Regions from separate parts of the Luxibacter massiliensis genome, predicted to be linked through region 2. Evidence: predicted binding sites of a transcription regulator. Region 2 holds the regulator's gene; each other region holds the start of a gene.
What was found. The regulator Rex, encoded in region 2, represses fermentation and respiration genes when NADH is low (regulators of the CRP and FNR family bind a similar motif). The targets are predictions, from matches to a motif close to ATTGTTAANTANTTAACAAT.
Positions count from the first base shown of each region.

Region 1 (5,162 bases), 260 kb from region 2:
GATACATTTCTGGCAGGTTGTCACTCTTTTATTCGGCGGGATCTCCTGTCCTGTAAAATATGGCTTAAGAGGAGCCATCCCTGAATTGATAAGCAAAAGGCTCTTATCATTGTGGGGCACAAGCGAAAAACTCTTCATAGCCAGATGCCCTTTGCTCTCAAAGAACTCCAAAAACATCTTCCTCAACTGGTTTACTCCATATGGCTGCATAACCTTACCCTCCCGGTTTCTTTATCTGAGACAGAAATCTCTGTCTATATACACCCCGGATACCTGAACTGAATATCCCGGCGAGTTGTATCCAAAATGTTGCTGTAGACTAATCTGTCACTCTACACAACAGAACTTATATTACAGACATGCCCAGCATTCTTATCTTTGCCTTAGATTTAAACGCCTGGGGGCATTGTATACAAATTCATCAGAAACAGAGTGGATATTGATCCACTCTGTGCCTACCTATCATATCATAGCTGAAAAGGATTTTCAAATATTATTTTAATTCAATCTCCTCCAGTTCCTTTGCCGGAACAGGCGTCGTAGAATTCTTGACATAGTTGGCCAGCGCCTTCTTGGCCTTAGCCACAGGTATATTTGTGCCGGCCCCCGCTATACAGCCTCCCGGGCACCCCATGCCTTCAATCAGGCATCCGTTCATCTTCCCCGCCTTCGCCAAGGTCAGGATCTTCTTACATTCAGCAAGTCCCTCTGCATGTTCTATATTGACTTCCACATCCGGGTAATACGTATTGATACACTTCTCAATGGCCTCGGCCACGCCTCCGGCACATGCATAGCCTCTCCCTGCCCCTGTTGCGTCATGGAAGGAAGATTCAGCTTCATATTTAGTCAAATCAATGTTCTTGGCATCAAACATTGCCTGAAGTTCCTCATATGTAACAACAAAATCCACGTCACTGCGCACTGTCCTTCTGGAAGCCTCCAGCTTCTTCGCCGCACAGGGCCCAATAAATACCACCTTTGCATTGGGATGCTCTTTTTTAATTGTCCTGGCAGTTGCCACCATTGGGGTCAGTTCCTGGGAAATCTGGTCAATCAGGTCCGGGAAGAATTTCTTTGCCATCATGGCCCATGAGGGACAGCAGGATGTGAGAAGAAAGGGAAGTTCCCCTGAGACAACCTTCTCCACATAGTGGTGCGCCTCTGCAATTGCTCCAATATCTGCGCCCAGGGCCACTTCATATACTTCCGAAAACCCTAATTCCTGCAGGGCCGCCTTGATATTGCGGGGAGTAATATTATCGCCAAACTGTCCTACAAAGGCAGGGGCGATCTCCGCCACAATCTCGCCGCCCTCCTGAAGGGCCCGGGTAAGCTGGAATATCTGTGATTTATCTGATATGGCGCCAAATGGGCAGCTCACCATGCACATGCCGCAGGATACGCATTTTTCCGTGTCAATGTAGGCCCTGCCGTATTTGTCCGATACAATGGCCCCCACCCCGCAGGCATTCTTACAGGGCCTTTCCTTTTTGGCGATGGCATCGTAGGGACAGGCTGATTTACACTTTCCACATTTGATACATTTATCCTGGTCAATATAAGAACGGTCATTTACCATAGATATGGCGCCCTTTGGACAGACTTCCTGGCATGGATGTGCAAGGCATCCCTTACACATATTGCTCACCTCATATTTATTCTCCTCACAGCTCTCACATGCCGAGGGTACCACCTGCATAAGAGGGGGTTCATAATATTTTTCTGATATATTGCTGGCCTCTACGCCTGCAGTCAGATGGACTGGCTTATTTTCCGGCCTCAGAGACAGTCCCATGGCAAGCCTGAGGCGTTCCCTTACAATGGCGCGGGAACGGTAAGTACTCTCCCGGTATTTTACCGTATCATCATTCACAATTTCATAGGGAATTGCCTCCATATCGTCTAACAGTGTATCTGCATTTGCCTTGAATCCCAGCTTCGCCACTTCCGTAAATACTTTTCTCCGGATTGCCCGGACCGGTGTCTGCAGTCCTCTCATCATAGGTTTTTATCCTCCCAAATTTTCTGAAAAACGGCAGTTCTATGCCATATCAATTATTTGCACTTTCACTATACCTTTTTGTTAAAAAATAGTCAATACAGATTCTTGTATAAAAAAGGGTACATCATTTCTGTTCCTTAAACAGCCTCTGTGCATAATAGACAGACTGCATTGCATCCTTGCCATAAAAGTCCGCCCCTATCATGTCCGCATACTCCTGGTTCAGGACAGCCCCCCCTACCATCACACTGCATCCAGGGGCCTGCTCCCTGAGAAGCCGGATGGTCTCCTCCATACTGACCACTGTTGTCGTCATAAGGGCGCTTAAACCTACCAGACGCACATCCTGCTCAACGGCTGTATCCACAATTTTCTCAGGGGGCACATCTTTACCCAGGTCAATGACTTCAAAACTATAATTTTCCAGCAATACTTTTACGATATTTTTCCCTATATCATGAATATCTCCTTTTACTGTCGCCAGTATGACCTTGTCTTTTTTATCCCCTTCTCCCCCAGATTGGGCAAGCTTTTCTTTTAAGACTGCAAATGCAGCCTTGGCCGCCTCAGCGCTCATCAAAAGCTGGGGCAGGAATACGCTTCCTTTTTCAAAGCCTTTCCCTACCTGGTCGAGGGCCGGGATTAAATGTGTATTAATGATCTTAAGAGGCGCCTGCTCCCTGACAAGGCTGCCGGTAATCTGCTGGGCCTCCTCCCTAAGGCCTTTTTCAATGGCCATTTGCAGGGACATATCTCCTCCTGGGGCAGAAACTTCTTTTGTTTCACCGCCACTGTTGGAATATTTGGCTATATATGCACTACAATTGTCATCCAGGTTCATCAGCGCATGGTAGGCATAATAGGATTTCATCATGTCCTCTGAAGACGGGTTAATAATACCTGCACTTAAGCCGCTTTGCATGGCCATGGTATAAAAATTTGCATTGATAACCGGGCGGGACGGAAGTCCGAATGAAATATTGGATACCCCAAGGACTGTATGGACGCCAAGGCCATAGCGTACTTTCTGCAGGGCCTTTAGCGTCACCGCTGCTCCCTCTGGCTCTGAACTTATAGTCATAGCCAGCACGTCTATGACTATATCCTTCTTCTGTATCCCATATTTTGCCGCCTCTGTTATGATTCGCCTGGCAATCTCAACCCTGCCGTCGGCTGTCCCTGGTATTCCCCGCTCATCCAGAGTCAGGCCGATGACAACCCCCCCGTATTTTTGTATCAGGGGAAAAACGGCATCCATAGACTCCTGCTTGCCGCTGACAGAATTCACCATCGGTTTGCCATTATAAACACGCAGCGCCCTCTCCATGGCTTTTATATCTACTGTGTCAATCTGGAGAGGCAGGCTGGTGACACTCTGCAGCTCAGTCACCACTTCCTGCATGACCTGGGCCTCATCTATGTCTGGCAGCCCCACATTTACATCCAGAATATGCGCCCCTTTTTCCTGCTGGATAATTCCCTCCTTCAGAATGTAATCGATGTCATGGTCTTTCAGGGCCTGCTTAAAACGTTTTTTACCTGTAGGGTTGATCCTCTCCCCGATGATTTTAGAACCTTGCCCCAGGCAGACCGACTGACCGTAGGAAGATACGATTGTAATCTCTTTGGCTTCCACCGGCTTTGGTTCTATCCCCTGGCACAGGCCAACCATAGCTTTTATATGCTCCGGCGTAGTACCGCAGCACCCTCCAATAACCGAGGCCCCTTTCTGTACAATCTCATACATCATGGAGGCAAACTCTTCAGGATATACTTCATAGCATGTCCTGCCTTCCACCTGCTTGGGCAAACCCGCATTAGGTTTCACAATCACCGGCAGGGAGGTATACAAAAGCAGCTCTTCTAAAATAGGCTCCATTTGGCGGGGCCCCAGGCCGCAGTTAATTCCCAGGGCATCTACGCCCAGTCCTTCAAGAAGTGCCGTCACAGCAGGGACATCCGCACCTGTGAGCAGCTTTCCCCTCTCATCAAAAATGGTTGTCACAAAAACCGGAAGCCCTGTATTTTCCCTGGCAGCCAGCACGGCTGCTTTCAGCTCATAAGTATCACTCATTGTCTCTATATGGATCAGGTCAGCCCCAGCCTCCTCCCCATAACGCATGACTTCTGCAAATGCTTCGTAGGCTTTCTCAAATTCCAGATCTCCCATAGGTTTTAACAGCTTCCCCGTGGGGCCTATGTCCAGAGCCGTATAGATAGTCCGCCCTGCAATGCCGGCCTGCTTCCTTGCTTCTCTTACATGGCCCACAGCCGCTTGGACAATCTCCTCGAGAGTACAGGAAGTGTCATGAAACTTCAGTGCATTTGCCCCAAAAGTATTTGTAAGTATAATATCACTGCCTGCCTCCATATACCTTTTGTGGATCTCCCTGATTATTTCTGGATGTGACAGATTCCACGTCTCTGGGAGCTCCCCTGGCTTTAAGCCGCCCTCCTGCAGAAGTGTCCCCATCCCACCGTCAAAAAATAACAATTCCTTGCCCAGTCTGTCTAAAATCATAATACATCCCTTCTATATATGCAGTCCTTTTTGCCGCAGGCTTCACAGCCTTTTATGTGGCATTTTTCTTTAGTTGCACTCACTCCCATCACCGCTGTCACCGACTTAACCGGAGTCATCATATATCCGTCGGTCATTGTCAGGCCTATGCGCTTTGCACAATCCAGCATCTGCATAATCTGCGCCTGGCAGCTAATGGAAAAGTCCCCGTACCCGGGACTGAAACGCGGCCTTAGGCTCAATCCCTCTTTGGCCAGTTCATTCTCTATGGCCAGCTGGCATTCATCGCAGTACTCTTCCAGCATAGCCGCCCCGCATGCCTGCAGAACCACTGCCCGGGCCATGTCTGTAAGGGATACCCGTTTTAACAGCCTGTCCACCTCCGTCCCCAGTGTAGCTCCAAATAGGACAATTTTAGAGCAGCCCTTTAAATTCCGCCCGAGACTCTTACTTTGTACTTCCAGTGTCCCGAGATAAAACCTATCGTCCCCCGTCTGGGTGAAATCAAATATGCGATAGATGGATTTCCTTCCTGCAGCAGCTTCCAGATCCCGAAAGGAATCTGAGATCAGCGCAAGAGTATGTTCATCTACCGCATGTTTTCCATATCCCAGATAGCGGACAGCCTCTTTTGTC
Region 1 covers NZ_UWOE01000001.1:1,880,806-1,885,967, forward strand. The annotation lists gene alaS (alanine--tRNA ligase) at 1-210, opposite strand, end outside; gene EFA47_RS08670 (4Fe-4S dicluster domain-containing protein) at 494-2,005, opposite strand; gene EFA47_RS08675 (homocysteine S-methyltransferase family protein) at 2,130-4,526, opposite strand; gene EFA47_RS08680 (vitamin B12 dependent-methionine synthase activation domain-containing protein) at 4,523-5,162, opposite strand, start outside.
Region 1: EFA47_RS08670 (4Fe-4S dicluster domain-containing protein) is a predicted target of Rex. The motif match lies at 2,083-2,102, and genes of this name have one in related genera.

Region 2 (5,162 bases):
CCGTCTGGTTAATAAAATACCGGTCATGAGATACGTAGAGCACAGTGCCGGTATACTCATTCAAAGCCTTTTCCAGAATTTCCCTGGAGGTAATATCCAAATGGTTCGTAGGTTCATCCAGAATAAGGAAATTGGCCTCAGATAACATGAGTTTTGCCAGAGAGACCCTTCCTTTTTCGCCTCCGCTAAGATCCCGGATCAGTTTATATACTTCATCTCCTGTAAACTGAAATGCAGCCAGGGTGCTTCGTATCTCAGTATTCGTAAGGGATGGGTAAGCGTCGGAAATCTCTTCGAAGATATTTTTGTCCTCATGCAGGACATGGTGTTCCTGGTCATAATATCCGATAGTCACCTTGGAGCCAAGGGTAAAGGCTCCGGCATCCGGAGGGATGACCTGGTTCAGGATTTTCAGCAGAGTCGTTTTGCCTGTGCCGTTGTCGCCGATGACGGCTACATGCTCCCCGCGCTTAATCTCAAAGTCTATGTCCTTAAATAAGGTCTGGCTGCCAAAACTTTTGGAAAGTCCTTTGACAGTTAAGACGTCATTCCCGCTGAGGCAGGATGGCTCCAGGGAAAAATGCATGTCCTTTGCGGCCTCTTTGGGTTTTTCAATACGTGTCATCTTATCCAGCATTTTTTCGCGGCTTTCCGCGCGGCGGACAGACTTTTCCCGGTTAAAAGAGCGCAGTTTTTCAATCACGGCTTCTTGGTGCTGTATCTCCTTCTGCTGGTTTAAATATTCTTTGAGCAGGGCATCCCTGATTTGCTGTTTCTTCTCTGCATATGCCTTATAATTGCCCAGGTACATCCGTATTTCGCCGTTTTCTATCTCCACAACTTTTGTGACAACCCGATTCAGGAAGAATCGGTCATGGGAAACGATAAAAACAGCACCTGGATAATTCATGAGGTAGGTTTCCAGCCATGTGATGGAATTTAAATCCAAATGGTTGGTAGGCTCGTCCAGCAGGAGGATATCTGGTCTGGTGAGCAGCAGCTTGCCAAGGGATACGCGGGTTTTCTGCCCCCCTGACAGAGTGTCAGTCATTTTTGAAAAGTCCTCCTCCAAAAAACCAAGGCCTTTCAATACACCGGCCAGCTCGCTCTCACATGCATAACCATTTTCAGACTCAAATCTAGATACCATCCTGTGATAAGATTCCAGTTTATTATGAAGGGCATCGCCGCTTAATGTCTTAAGTTCCTGTTCAGCAAGCCGTATCTGCGCTTCTAATGCAAGGATATCAGCTTTTGCTGTTTTTACCTCCTCGTAAATAGAGAGTCCGCTCTGCAGATGCTGCTGTTGGGCCAGATACCCTAAAGTTTTACCTTTTGTCAGAATAATCTCTCCCCCGTCTGCCGGCTCTTCGCCCACGATCATTTTAAGGATTGTGGATTTCCCGGCGCCATTTACGCCTACCAGTGCAGTTTTTTCTCTGTCTTCTATATGAAAAGCTCCATTCTGTACAATGAGCTGTTCCCCGAAAGATTTAGTAAGATTGTGACATGCCAATACCATAGACAGCCTCCTGTAATCCAAATAAATTTAATATGATGCAAGATCCTGCAGGCCGGATAGGGCCTGCCCCAGGCCTTCCCGGCGTATACAGGATTTATACGTTCCTTGTTCAATACCCATTTTATTATAGCGGAAATAAACCGAAATACAACAAAAATTTGACTTTGTTCTTACAATTCTATATAATAAGGCAAAGATGTGTTTGATAATCCAGGTTTTTAAGTACCTGCAGGTTACTGAATGCATCCCAGAACAAATTTGGAGGCGATAACTGTGGAAGACAGAGAGATATCACGGGCAGTGATAGGGAGGCTGCCCAGATACTATAGATATTTGGGTGAGCTTTTAGATGCAGGGGTAGAACGCATTTCTTCGAATGATTTGAGTAAAAAGATGCATGTGACTGCTTCCCAGATCAGGCAGGATTTAAATAACTTCGGTGGGTTCGGCCAGCAGGGATATGGCTATAATGTAAAGTACCTCTATACGGAGATCGGAAAGATTCTGGGACTTAACAGGCCTCACAATATGATTATCATAGGAGCCGGAAATCTAGGGCAGGCGTTGGCCAATTATGCGTCATTTGAGAAGAATGGGTTTATTCTTAAAGGACTTTTTGATGTGAATTCCCGGTTGGAAGGGGTGGCTATCCGGGGAGTCCCTATCCGGATGATGGACGAGCTGAAGGATTTTGTAAGTCAGTCAGATATTGAGATTGCCGCGCTGACTATCCCTAAGTCAAAAGCCATTGAAGTAGCTGAGATGCTTATAGAAAATGGAATCAGGGCTATCTGGAATTTTGCACATACAGATTTGAACCTGCCGGAAGACATTATTGTGGAGAATGTGCATTTGTCTGACAGCCTGATGCGCTTGTCATATACAATCAGCCGCTATCAGGAAGACCACGGAAAATAAAGAAGGGTATCAGACGTGTATTAAGGACAGCTTGTCTTTTTTACACGTTGTTTCATTTCAGAGGGGACTTTCTTTGTTCCCACAAAATATAAAGGAGGCTGGAATATGGAATATTTGCCTACAGGAGAATGGATGCAGAGGGCAGACAGTTATACCATCCATGAGATAGGCATCCCATCCCTGGTGCTGATGGAGCGGGCGGCGCTCTCCGTTGTGGAGGCCATGGAACAGGATGGGGCAGACTTGACAAAGACCCTTGTGGTCTGTGGATCAGGAAATAATGGTGGTGACGGGTTTGCAGTTGCAAGGCTTCTGAAGGGAAAAGGCTGTCAGGTCACAGCCGTTTTTGTGGGCCGGGAAGAATCTATGAGTGAAGAATGCCGGCTGCAGATGCGGATAGCAGATAAGTCAGAAGTCCCTATAGTCACAACAATAGAGGCCGGAGAATATACTAGTATTGTAGACGCTGTTTTTGGCGTGGGGCTCAACCGGGAAGTATCAGGCAGGTACCGCAGCATAATAGAGGCAATGAATGCCTTGCAGGGACACAAGACAGCAGTGGATATTCCATCCGGGATCTGTTCTGCCACGGGGCAGGTACTGGGCATTGCTTTTAAAGCAGATCTGACAGTTGCTTTCGCATGTGCAAAGCTGGGATGCATCCTGTACCCCGGATATTTGTCTGCAGGCAAGGTTGTGACAAAGGATATTGGTATTAGCGGGCATATATTTGAACAAGAGACAGGAGTGTGTTTCCGATACCATAAGGCAGACTTGCAAAGGCTTCTGCCCCGGAGAAAGGCGGATTCACACAAGGGTACATACGGAAGAGTCCTGATGGTTACCGGGAGTCCAGGTATGTCAGGGGCAGCTTATTTAAGTGCTATGGCTGCCTACACGTGTGGGGCGGGACTTGTACAGATCTATACTTCTGAGGATAACCGGGTGATCCTCCAGCAGCAGCTCCCTGAGGCGATTTTGGCCACATACAGGGAGTATGAAGAGGAGCGGTTTAAAAGCCTGCTTTCCTGGGCAGATGTTGTCTGTATCGGATGCGGCCTTGGGCAGAGTAAAACAGCAGAGAAATTATTGGCCCAGACGCTGAGGGAAGCAAAAGTGCCCTGTGTTGTCGATGCAGATGGACTGAATCTTTTGAGCAGACATCTGGAACTTTTAGAAAAGAAAGAATGTCCCCTGGTATTGACTCCCCACATGAAAGAAATGGCCCGTTTGCTGGACTGTCCGGTCAGAGAACTAAAGGATCAGCGTCTTACCAGAATAAGAGAGTTTACAGGCCGGTATGATATTGTCTGCGCGCTGAAAGATGCACGCACATTCGTCATGAAGGCAGGAGAACATCCCTTTGTAAATACGACAGGGAATAACGCCATGGCTAAGGCGGGGTCAGGAGATGTTCTTGCCGGCGTTATTACAGCTTTACTGGCCCAGGGCATGGAGACATTTGAGGCTGCGTCCTGCGGGGTATTTTTACATGCCTGCGGCGGAGATGCGGCCAGGAAGGCAAAGGGATCCTACAGTGTGCTGGCACAGGATCTGATTGCCGGCATACAGGCTTGTATCAAAGAGACAGAGGAGAGTATGGAAGATGAAACAATACAGCAGGGTATATGCCAGGATTGACTTAGATGCAGTTGCCTATAATATGGGGCAGTTGAAGAGAAGGATTGGGGGAGGGGCACAGATCATCGCGGTGATTAAGATGGATGGATATGGGCACGGCGCAGTCCCTGTTGCCAGGATGTTCGAGGAAAAAGAGTACAGCTATATATGGGGATTTGCCACTGCCAGCCTGGAGGAGGCTGTTGCCTTGCGCCATGGGGGAATACAGAAACCTGTGCTTGTACTGGGATGTATATTTCCTGAGCAATACGAAGAAATGCTCAAATACGATATCCGGGCAACTGTATATATGGAAGAGACTGCGAAAGAGCTGTCAGAGGCAGCTATTAAATATGGAAAAACCGCGCACATACATATTAAAGTAGATACAGGCATGGGACGGCTTGGCTTTTTGCCGGGGGAGGAGTGCGTAGGGTCCATCCATAGGATCAGTACCCTCCCTGGTATTGAGGTGGAGGGAATGTATACCCATTTTGCCAAGGCAGATGAAATAGATAAAACATATACTCTGCGGCAGCATGAGCAGTTTGCCCGGATGAAGGAGGCCCTTGAAAAAATAGGCGTACATATTACATATTACCACTGTAATAACAGTGCAGGTATTATTGACCATCCAGATATGAAGCATGATCTGGTGCGCGCAGGTATTGCCATATACGGCATGTACCCGTCAGACGAAGTGTGCCGTGAGGCAGTCCATTTAAAGCCGGCCCTTGAGCTGGTCAGCCATGTGACATATGTCAAGGAAGTTGAGGCCGGTACGTGTATCAGTTATGGCGGGACTTTTACAGCGCCAAATAAAATGAAAATAGCTACGATCCCGGTGGGGTATGGGGACGGCTATTCCAGAGGACTTTCTAACAGAGGCCATGTGCTGATCCATGGTAAAAGGGCGCGGATTTTGGGGCGCGTCTGTATGGACCAGTTTATGGCAGATGTGACAGATATCCCAGATGTCCGTTTTATGGATCAAGTAGTCCTGATCGGCAGGGACCAAAAGGAAGAGATTTTGGTAGAAGAGTTAAGTGGAATTACTGGGAGATTTAATTATGAATTTGTCTGCTGCCTGGGCAAACGGATC
Region 2 covers NZ_UWOE01000001.1:1,623,685-1,628,846, forward strand. The annotation lists gene abc-f (ribosomal protection-like ABC-F family protein) at 1-1,522, opposite strand, end outside; gene EFA47_RS07440 (redox-sensing transcriptional repressor Rex) at 1,796-2,440, shown strand; gene EFA47_RS07445 (NAD(P)H-hydrate dehydratase) at 2,546-4,081, shown strand; gene alr (alanine racemase) at 4,047-5,162, shown strand, end outside.

Region 3 (5,162 bases), 1.3 Mb from region 2:
TTTTTAGCTATGGAAATTGCCGCTCCCATTATGCTTGATTTTGCTAGGAGGGCGTCTGTCCCTGTTTGTGTCCATTTGGACCACGGTTCCTCGGTTGAGAGCTGTATGAAGGCTATGAGGCTTGGCTTTACATCGGTCATGATCGACGCATCTGGAAGTGACTATCAAGAGAATATCAGGCAGACTGCAGAAACAGTACGTCTCGCCCACAGCATTGGTGTGACTGTGGAGGCTGAGCTGGGGCATATTTTGTCCTCAGAAACGGGAAACAGAGGGGCGGAGGGAACAAAGAGCCTGGCAGAAAACTTTCAGGGGACTGATGATATCTATACAGATCCAGATATGGCCAGAGATTTTGTTAAGCAGACAGGGGTAGATGTGCTTGCCATTGCATTTGGGACTGCCCACGGGGTGTATGTGCAGAAACCAGTCCTGGATTTAGACAGAATCAGCAGAATTAAAGAGAAAATTGATGTGCCATTCGTTATGCATGGGGGGTCCGGCCTGAGTAAAGATGAATTCCAGACGGCGATCAGAAATGGGATCAGGAAAATCAATTATTATACATATATGACATTGGCAGGGGGGAAAGCAGTAAAAGAAGCTATGGATAGATGTGGAAATGGAGACAATATTTTCTTCCACGATATTCCCCTAATTGCTGTTGAAGCGATGAGGGAGAATGTAAAAGAGGCAATACAGATATTCAGCCTGGAGATATAGGAGGGGGTATATGGGGACAAAAGGAATAACAGTTGCAGGCTCCCTGATTGTAGATGTGTATTATATGACAGACACCTACCCTGGAATCGGCAGGCTCACAAATATAAGGGACATAAAGAAAGGGGTTGGCGGATCGGGGAATCTGATCCAGGATCTGGCCAAGCTAGATCCCAATCTCCAGGTCAAGGTGAGTGCGCTTCTGGGCAATGATGCAAATGGAAAGTTTGCAAAACAGGCCCTGGGACGTTTCCCCAATATAGACATGTCCAATGTAATCCAATCAGAGGCCACATCCATGACCATGGTAATCGAACCCCTTGACAGTAAGCAAAGGACATTCTTTTATCTTCCCGCAGCCAGTGACATATATGAAGAGAACTGTATTGACTGGCAGGCGGTGGATGCGGATATTTTTCAGCTGGAATATCTGCTGCTGATGAAAAAAGCAGATGCAGCAGATGAGGAATACGGGACCCATGCGGCCAGAATTTTATGTGAAGCACAGAAGAGAGGGATGAGAACTTCCATAGACGTAGTCTCGGAGGATAGCGAGAGGGCAAGGGGAATCGTATCGGCAGCTCTTAAGTATACAGACTTCTGTATTATTAATGAACTGGAGGCAGAAAGCACAACAGGAGTACGATTAACAGGTGAAAATGTAGATATGGAGGAGAATATACCGGAGGCACTGCGTATCCTAAAAGATCTGGGAGTATCTAAATGGGCCGTGGTCCATTCTTCTGGATGTAGTTATGGGTTGGATTGCGAGACGGGGCAGACCGTGAAAGTGGAGAGCCTGCATCTGCCAAAGGGATATATAAAGGGAACCACAGGTGCAGGGGATGCATATTGCTGCGGAGTGCTGTACGGCGCCTATCAAGGACAGAGCCTTCAAAAGGCCATGGAACTGGGGACTGCCTGTGCGGCCTGCTCCCTGTCAGCGGTTGGCGGAAGCGATGGAATGCGCAGTTACAGGGAGGTTTTGGACTTATACAAACATTATAAAGGAGGGCAATAGAGTGAAACGGTCAAAAATTAATCAGTGTATCAAAGAAATGGAACAGCTTGTAAATAAACAGGGATTTAAACTCCCCCCTTTCTGCAGCTGGACTGCGCAGGACTGGAAAGAAAAAGGCCCCGAATATGACGAGATCCGTGATAACATGCTGGGATGGGACATTACAGATTATGGACTTGGCAATTTTGATAAGGTCGGGTTTGCACTGATTACACTCCGCAATGGGAACCAGAATAATCCCAAATATAAGAAAGTCTATGCGGAAAAACTGCTGATGCTCAAAGAAGGACAGACATCACCCATGCATTTCCACTGGAAAAAATCAGAGGATATCATTAACCGTGGAGGTGGGGTATTGATAATCGGCTTGTATGAAGATGACGGTGAGGGGGGACTGTCCAATCAGGACGTGCTGGTGAATAGTGATGGGCGCTCATATTATGTAAAAGCAGGCACGAAGATTGAATTAAAACCTGGAGAAAGTGTGACTCTCTGGCCCCATCAGTATCACGATTTCGCCGTAAAGGAGGGAACCGGGGACGTACTGATCGGAGAAGTATCAATGTGCAATGACGATAATACGGATAACAGGTTTTATGAAAAAATGGGGCGTTTTCCTGATATCGAGGAGGACGAACCCCCATACAGGCTTTTATGTAATGAGTACCCTGGCGGCACGGTATAGTTCTACATTAGAAAAGATACATACTCCTTACAGAAAAATACCTTCCGTAATGTTTATATACCCATATAAGATTTGATCTTATGTTAGCAGTTGTGCAAAATAGACAATAAGCGTTAAATAAATAACGTTAAATATTTATCAAATACGGGATTGACAAATATTTAACGACGGTATATACTAAAACCTGTAGTTAAGAAAACTATTCAATTACGGGAGGAAAATTGTAATGGCAAAGAAGGATCAGGCAGTGGTACCGGAAATTGTTGACAGTGTAGAAACACTTGAAGCAAAAATGAAAGCAATGCGTGAAGCGCAGAAAGTATTTGCATCCTTTACACAGGAACAGGTTGATAAAATCTTCTATGAGGCGGCGATGGCAGCCAATAAACAACGTATTCCTCTGGCAAAAATGGCCGTAGAAGAAACACAGAGGGGCATTGCAGAGGATAAGGTTATTAAGAATCATTATGCAGCAGAATACATTTATAATGCATATAAGAATACAAAGACATGTGGAGTTATAGAAGAAGACGCAGCATTCGGCATCAGGAAGATAGCAGAACCTATCGGATTGGTTGCAGCGGTTATCCCCACAACGAATCCTACATCCACAGCAATCTTCAAAACATTGCTTTGCCTGAAAACAAGAAATGCTATTATTATTAGTCCCCATCCGGCCGCAAAGGCATGTACGATTGCAGCGGCAAAGGTTGTTTTGGATGCCGCGGTAAAGGCTGGGGCGCCGGAAGGGATTATCGGGTGGATTGACGTGCCTTCCCTGGATCTGACAAACGCGGTTATGAAGGACGCGGATATTATCCTTGCAACCGGAGGCCCGGGAATGGTAAAGGCGGCCTACTCATCGGGAAAGCCGGCATTGGGCGTTGGAGCCGGGAATACACCTGTTATTATAGATGATACTGCAGATATTAAGCTGGCGGTAAATTCAATTATCCATTCTAAAACATTTGATAATGGTATGATCTGTGCTTCTGAGCAGTCAGTTACCGTATTGAATAGTATTTACGAGGAAGTTAAGAGGGAGTTCGCATACCGGGGCTGCTATTTCCTGAAAAAAGGTGCAGAGCTAGATAAAGTGCGCAAGACGATTATCATTAATGGTGCGCTCAACAGCAAGATACCTGGGAAATCGGCATACGAGATCGCAAAGATGGCGGGAGTGGATGTTCCAGAGGATACAAAAATATTAATTGGGGAAGTAGAGTCTGTCGATATTTCAGAGGAATTTGCCCATGAGAAGCTATCTCCTGTGCTTGCAATGTACAAGGCAGGGACATTTGAAGAGGCTCTTGCTAAGGCAGAGCAGCTTGTTGCTGACGGGGGATATGGGCATACAGCATCTCTCTATGTGCATCCTGCTGAGTCTGACAAGATTGCAAAACATGCACAGGCTATGAAAACCTGCCGTATTCTGATTAATACACCGTCTTCCCACGGCGGCATCGGTGACCTTTATAACTTTAAGCTGGCTCCGTCCCTGACCCTGGGCTGTGGTTCCTGGGGGGGCAACTCCGTATCTGAGAATGTAGGGGTGAAGCATCTGCTGAATATAAAGACTGTCGCTGAGAGGAGAGAAAATATGCTGTGGTTCCGGACACCTGAAAAGGTTTATTTCAAAAAAGGCTGTATGCCAGTTGCGTTAGATGAGCTGGGGACAATTATGCATAAAATGAAAGCATTTATTGTTACTGACAGCTTTTTGTATAAGAATGGGTATGTAACTCCTATTGAAGAAAAATTAGATGAAATGGGAATCCAACATACATGCTTTTATGAGGTGGCTCCTGATCCGACTCTCCAGTGTGCCCAGAAGGGGGCAGATATGATGCGTTCCTTTGAGCCAGATACAATCATCGCACTTGGCGGCGGATCTGCCATGGATGCCGCTAAAATTATGTGGGTGATGTATGAGCATCCAGAAGCTAACTTTGAAGATATGGCTATGGATTTTATGGATATCCGTAAGAGAGTATTTACCTTCCCTAAAATGGGAGAAAAAGCTTATTTTGTGGCAATTCCGACTTCTTCAGGAACGGGGTCAGAGGTAACGCCATTTGCAATTATTACAGATGCAGACACAGGAGTAAAATGGCCTCTGGCAGATTATGAGCTGCTTCCGAACATGGCGATTGTGGACGTGGATAATATGATGACACAGCCGAAAGGCCTGACCAGCGCTTCTGGTATTGATGTCATGACACATGCAATTGAGGCCTACGTGTCTATCATGGCAACAGATTACACCGACGGCCTGGCTATGAAAGCAGTAAAAATGGTATTTGACTATCTGCCTTCTGCATATGAGAATGGGGCCAGTGACCCGAAGGCACGTGAGATGATGGCAAACGCATCTTGCATGGCAGGTATGGCATTTGCGAATGCTTTCCTTGGTCTTAACCATTCTATGGCGCATAAGCTGGGAGCTTTCCACCACCTTCCTCACGGAGTGGCTAATGCTGTGCTGCTGACAGAGGTTATGAAGTATAATTCGGCTGAAGTTCCGACAAAGATGGGGACGTTTTCACAGTACCAGTACCCACATGCCCTTGCCAGATACGCTGAATTAGGCCGGTTTGCGGGATGTGCGGGAAAAGATGACCAGGAAGTATTTGAAAACCTGCTGGTTAAGCTGGAAGATTTAAAAGAAAAAATCGGTATCAAAAAATCAATCAAAGACTATGGCATTGATGAAAAATACTTCCTCGATACCCTGGA
Region 3 covers NZ_UWOE01000001.1:344,334-349,495, forward strand. The annotation lists gene EFA47_RS01770 (class II fructose-bisphosphate aldolase) at 1-723, shown strand, start outside; gene EFA47_RS01775 (carbohydrate kinase family protein) at 734-1,741, shown strand; gene EFA47_RS01780 (D-lyxose/D-mannose family sugar isomerase) at 1,743-2,426, shown strand; gene adhE (bifunctional acetaldehyde-CoA/alcohol dehydrogenase) at 2,653-5,162, shown strand, end outside.
Region 3: adhE (bifunctional acetaldehyde-CoA/alcohol dehydrogenase) is a predicted target of Rex. The motif match lies at 2,576-2,595, and genes of this name have one in related genera.